One region of the Chryseobacterium cupriresistens genome, then DNA from elsewhere that is predicted to be linked to it. Evidence: riboswitches for the same ligand, from Rfam matches in the RefSeq annotation. Region 1 holds a riboswitch; the other holds the start of a gene.
What was found. A riboswitch is a leader RNA that binds a small molecule or an ion and turns the genes downstream of it on or off. The one in region 1 is predicted to bind S-adenosylmethionine.
Positions count from the first base shown of each region.

Region 2: linked by a shared signal. The riboswitch ahead of ACLI50_RS21620 (alpha/beta fold hydrolase) and the one ahead of ACLI50_RS16335 (SusC/RagA family TonB-linked outer membrane protein) in region 1 are both predicted to bind S-adenosylmethionine.

Region 1 is NZ_JBKKJT010000005.1:418,389-421,541, reverse strand. It holds gene ACLI50_RS16335 (SusC/RagA family TonB-linked outer membrane protein) at 1-1,156, opposite strand, end outside; SAM riboswitch class I at 1,240-1,338, opposite strand; gene ACLI50_RS16330 (type II 3-dehydroquinate dehydratase) at 1,583-1,990, shown strand; gene ACLI50_RS16325 (hypothetical protein) at 2,055-2,492, shown strand; gene pckA (phosphoenolpyruvate carboxykinase (ATP)) at 2,542-3,153, opposite strand, start outside.
Region 2 is NZ_JBKKJT010000012.1:108,324-111,476, reverse strand. It holds gene ACLI50_RS21625 (ACT domain-containing protein) at 1-451, opposite strand, end outside; gene ACLI50_RS21620 (alpha/beta fold hydrolase) at 457-1,395, opposite strand; SAM riboswitch class I at 1,456-1,563, opposite strand; gene ACLI50_RS21615 (MGH1-like glycoside hydrolase domain-containing protein) at 1,752-3,153, shown strand, end outside.

The DNA.
Region 1 (3,153 bases):
AAATTGGATTTCCGTCAGCATCTAAAACGTAAGTTCCGTCTGCATTTCTTTCATAATAAGGATAGAATGAAGGAATAAACCTTGCGGCATTGATGATATTGCTTGCCTTGGAATCTGAAGAAGTTGGTGCCTGCTGAATACTGTTCGTATAACTTAAGTTTACTCCAACATTCAGCCATCTTTTAACTTCGGAATTAATTTTAAGCCTGGTATTATATCTTTTAAAACCAGATTCAATGGCCATCCCTTTATCATCCAGATAACCAAGGGAAAAGAAGTAATTACTTTTCTCACTTCCTCCGCTGATATCAAGATCCATCTGGTTTCTTGATGCCACTCTCTGTAGAATATCTCTCCAGTCATCATTCCAGAGTGGTGATGCCCCTGACAATAATTTTCCATCTGTTCCCACCGGTTTTGGATAAGCAGTTCCATATGGATTAATTCCAAGGGTAGAAACAAGATTATCTGTTGCCATCTGAGCAGCCTGCTGAGAAGAAACTTTACCGGACTGATATCCGTTTCTTAATGCTTCCCAATATAATTGAAAATATTGATCCGTGTTTACCTGTTCATAATCTTTGACAGCTCTTCCTGAGAATCCCTGGCTGATATTAAAATTTACTCTGGCTTCTCCTTTTTTTCCTGATTTTGTAGTGATGATGATAATTCCGTTTGCCCCTCTTGAACCATACAAGGCACTTGCTGTAGCGTCTTTCAAAACACTGATGGATTCAATATCACTTGGGCTGATAGAGTTAATATTTCCGTCAAAAGGAATTCCGTCTACTACGTATAAAGGATCACTGGAAGCACTGATGGAACCGATTCCTCTGATTCTGATAGTAGAAACCGCACCCGGCTGCCCTGAGGCACTGGTGGTCTGAATCCCTGCAACCTGCCCTTCCAATGCTTTGGTAATATTGGTTACAGGTCTGTTATTGATTTTATCACTGGAAATGGTGGCTACAGAACCGGTATAGCTGTTTCTTTTTGCTTTTCCGTAAGCTACCACTACGACTTCATCAAGCTCCTTTTCATGAAGACTATCTTTTTTCAGTCTGGAATTCTGTGCACTTACACTGGTGACTCCCAGAAAAAAAGCCGCAACCGGAGGTATCCAGGCTTTAGAATTAAATAAATTTTTACTAATCATAATCAATTTTATTTATCATATATTAAAATTTAACCCTTTGCAGAAAAGTCAGCAAAGGGCATCGATAAATACGATAAACCAAATGCTTATTTTTCCTTAAAAGGCTGAACGTAACACCTTGCCCCAAGGGTAGGTTGTTAAGACTTCACAGGGTCAGTTCCCTCCATCTTTCTTTATAAGCCGATCGAAATATGGTTGCAAAGCTAAAAACTTTTAGTCTACAAAACAAGTAGACTTATTATTTTTTCATGATAAATTTTTAATAATTAACATAAAATTTTAATAAAAGCCATAACAATAAGGAGTTGTAAGCTTTATCATTTATTTAAATATGACAAATATCATTATTAAAAACTCAATTGAAACAAATCTACATCACATTGAAATTTTTGGCCATTAATTAAAAAAAGTTTTTAATTTTATGGTATGAGAGTTTTAATCATCAACGGGCCTAATCTCAATCTTTTAGGCACAAGAGAACCGGAAATCTATGGAAATGTTTCTATGGAAAGTTATTTGGAAAATTTGAAATCCGAGTTTCAGGCTCATGATATAAAATATTACCAGTCTAATATTGAAGGCGAGCTTATTAACAGGCTTCAGGAGGATGACTTCGATGCAGTAGTGATCAATCCCGGGGCTTATACTCACTATTCATATGCGATTGCAGACTGTTTAAAAAATATCAGAAAACCTAAAGTAGAAGTTCATATCAGCAATATCTATAAAAGAGAGGAATTCAGACAGAAATCTGTAACAGCAGCTAATACGGATGCAGTCTTATCAGGCTTTGGAATGGATGGGTATCGGTTGGCCTTATTAAGTTTAAAATAACTTATACTTTTTTATTTAACCACGGATTTCACAGATTTTCACAGATGATTATGAAAAATAATTTATGAAGATAAAGGATAAGATTTACTGTAAAAGCATTGGGGTAAATTCCAGACAATTAACAAAAAGAAAATCTTATATCGTTGAAGAAATAAATGCTGAAAATATAAGAATCTGGAATGATGAAGGAAAGCTCAGATGGTATTCTAAGTTTTATTTCTGCTTGGAGAAAGAACCGGAAATTATTTCCATTCATATTGATGATGAAATAGTAGAGGATACTGAATCTGCTATAGAAGTCACCATTGAATTTTCTGACAAAACAAAATATTGGATGACCTTCACTACTCCAAAGTATTTAAATAAAATATTGGACGGAAAGTCTTACTTTTCTTCAAAGCATTTTATGATTATAAAATATCTGACTGAAGAATCAATCAAATCAACAGTCCTGAAACTGGATGAACAGAATCAATTGATTGAAAGTTGTAAAAAATACTAATAAGAAGCCTCATCAGTGATGAGGCTTTTTATATGTTGATTGGTAACTATTAGATAGTCTGTTCCTGCAATTGAGGTCCTGAAGCTACTAATTTTTTACCTTCTTCAGTATCACAATACTGCTCAAAGTTCTTGATATATCTTGAAGCAAGATCTTTTGCTTTTTCTTCCCATTCTGAAGCGTTCTCATAAGTATCTCTAGGATCTAGAATACCTGTAGAAACGTTTGGCAATTCAGTAGGAATTTCAAGGTTCATGATCGGAACCTGAGTTTTAGGAGCATTATCAATAGAACCGTCAATGATGGCATCAATGATTGCTCTGGTATCTTTTAGAGAAATTCTCTTTCCGGTACCATTCCAACCTGTGTTTACCAGATAAGCTTTAGCTCCGTGCTCCTTCATTTTACCGATTAATGTTTTAGAATACATTGTTGGGTGCAATGTAAGGAATGCTTCACCAAATGCTGGAGAGAAAGATGGCTGAGGTTCAGTAATTCCCCTTTCAGTTCCTGCTAATTTTGATGTATAACCGCAAAGGAAGTGGTATTGAGCCTGATCTTCATTCAGGATAGAAACCGGAGGAAGTACTCCGAATGCATCTGCTGAAAGATAAACTATCTTTTTGGCATGACCTGCTTTGGAAGGCAATACAATTTTGTT
Region 2 (3,153 bases), on a different contig from region 1:
AAATTTCAGATTCTATGATGTTTCTTGTTTTTTCATCCTGTGAAGACGTCACTACGATATTGACTCTGTTTTCTCCTGCTACCTGGTTCAAAAGCAATGGAAAAACATTATTTCTTGCCAGCTCAGCAAAGACTTTATTAAAATCTTCTGCTACAAAACCAATGACAGAAACATTATTGATACTATAGATCTGGGAAACTTTTCCTGACTTTCTTTCTGCTTCAAATTCATCGATAAGACAAGCCACTGCCTTCTCTGCATCATTTTCATGAACCAGGATAGAAATTCCGTTTTCTACGGCCTGCTGAGAGATTACTCCTACACTGATACGCGCCAAAGTAAGCGCTTTAAAAATTCGTCCGTCAATCCCGATTTCTCCCAGGAAATCTTCTCCTTCAAATTTAACGATTGATCTGTTCTTCAAAAATTTTATTTCGTTAGCATTTTTCATTACTTCTATAAAATGTTTTTAATGATATTATTTAATTGTTGATATTCCATTAGGAAGGCATCATGCCCGTGTATAGATTGGATCTCGTGATAAGAAACATCTTTATTTTTCTCTTTTAAGTTTTCAAAACACATTCGGATTTCAGAAGCCGGGAAAAATAAATCTGTATCTACGGAGATCATGTGCATTCGTGCCTGTATGTTCTCCAGTGCTGTATCAGCAGCATTTATATTCATCAAGAGATGATTCATCAATTTGTAAGCTTTTAAACTAAATCTTTCGTTTAGTGCATTACCATGATAAACCAGCCAGTCTTCTGATTCCAGGCGTTGTTTGTCCTGATTATATTGGTTTTGAAATCTGTCATTGAGCGACTGCGGTGTTCTGTAGCACAACATGGCATGAATTCTTGCTTTCTGTAATGGTTCTTCCTTATCATTTAATAAAAATTTCTGAACCAGACACTGTGCATGAAGCCAGTCGTGTGTTCTGTAATCGCAGGCAATAGGAATAAAAATCTCAGCAAGATCCGGCTGCTGGGCAAGCATTTCCCAGGCAATACCTCCTCCCAGAGAGCCTCCTATAATGGCATATAAATTTTTGATCTGTAAAACTTCAAGTCCTTTCAGAAATATCGCAGCGATATCTGAAGGAGTAAAGTCTTCATAATCTTCAATTAAAAAATCGTCGTATCCGTTTCCTGGTATATTGAAGCACAGAACGGTATATTGATCGGTATCAACAATCTGATTTTTTCCCACCAGCTGTTTCCACCAGCCTTTTTCTCCGGATACGTTTGAATTTCCGGTAAGAGCATGATTGATTAAGACAACAGGGGCTGTAAACAGATCTTTCCCAAAAAGCTGATAGCTTAATGAGATATGGTATTCCTTTTGGGAATGAGTTTGATACGTAAGATTAATATAGTTTAGTTCTGTTTTCAATTCTATTAAATTTTAATACAATTGAAAATGCCACAGGAAATGGCTGAAAAGAACTTCAGTAAGTTATCTGTCCAAAATTATTTTGGTAGAACGTAGCACCTTCTTTACTTGCGCAAAGGGTTGCTAAGGTTTCATAGGGTCTAATCCCTCAACCTTTCTTGATAACATTTTCAATATTTGAATGAACGAATGGTGCAAAGGTAGTTCTTTTCTTTTAATTTCAAAAAAAAATTATTTTAATATTTAAAAAAGCCCTTAAATACAAGTATTCCAAGAGTATATTAATAATTATTCAGATGAAAAAAATTGGAATTACTTCTCAAAAAAACTAACTTCGTATGGAAAAGTGATGAGATATGACCGCCGAAAAAGATAGATTACAAGATACCAAATGGAAAAACTGGGGACCTTATGTAAGCAACCGGCAGTGGGGAAATGTACGCGAAGATTATAGCCCGAACGGGAATGCCTGGAATTTCACCAACCATAATAATGCAGAAAGCTATGCCTACCGTTGGGGTGAAGAAGGTATTGCCGGAATTTCTGATGTAAAGCAGCTTTTATGTTTTGCTTTTTCGTTCTGGAACAAGAAAGACAAAATGGTAAAGGAACGATTCTTTGGTTTGAGCAATCCTCAGGGTAATCATGGGGAAGACATCAAAGAAATCTTTTATTATCTGGATAATACACCTACTCATAGTTATATGAAAATGGTTTATAAATATCCCATCAATGAATTTCCTTACGATGAACTTGTTGCAGAAAACGGAAGACGCAGTAAAAAGGAACCGGAATATGAAATTTTCGATACCGGAATTTTCGATAATGATGAATATTTTGATATTTTCATTGAATATTGCAAGGCCGATCACAATGATATTCTTGCCAGAGTAACGGTCTGTAACCGAAGTCAGCATGAAGCACCTATTCTGGTAGCGCCTACTGTATGGTTCAGAAACAACTGGAAATGGGGATACAACACCTATAAGGCAGAGCTTAATGCTTCTCATGACGGAAGTATCAATATTGGACACGACAGTATCTCCATTAAAAAACTTTATTCCCGAAATACCAATGCACAAAGCGTATTTTGTGATAATGAAACCAATACTTCTAAGCTTTACGGAGCTCCTGCAGGTGAAAATACATATTTCAAAGATGGCATCAATCATTTTATTACCCACCAGGCAAATACGATTAATCCCGCAAAGAAAGGGACAAAAGCTTCTTTCCTGATCGATGAGCTTATCGGAGCCGGAGAATCAAAGGTTTTTGAATTCAGATTGTGCCCGGATGAAGCCGATGAGCCTTTTGAAAACTTTGATGAAATTTTCAATACCCGGCAGACTGAAGCTGAAGAGTTTTATCAGGAAATTCAGAGTGATACCGTTAACGAAGATGAGAGAAATGTACAGAGACAGGCTTTTGCCGGGCTTCTCTGGAACAAACAGTTTTATCATTATAATATCGGAAAATGGCTGAAAGGTGATCCTAATTTTGAAGCGCCAAGAAATTTCAATGAATATGTAAGAAATACAGAGTGGAATCATCTGCATAACAAGGATATTATTTCCATGCCTGATAAATGGGAATATCCATGGTATGCAACGTGGGACCTGGCGTTTCACTGTGTTCCTTTTTCCATCATCGATGCAGAGTTTGCCAAGGGACAGCTGTTACTGCTTACGAAAGAATGGTATATGCACCCTAACGGACAGCTTCCTGCCTATGAGTGGAATATGAGTGATGTGAATCCGC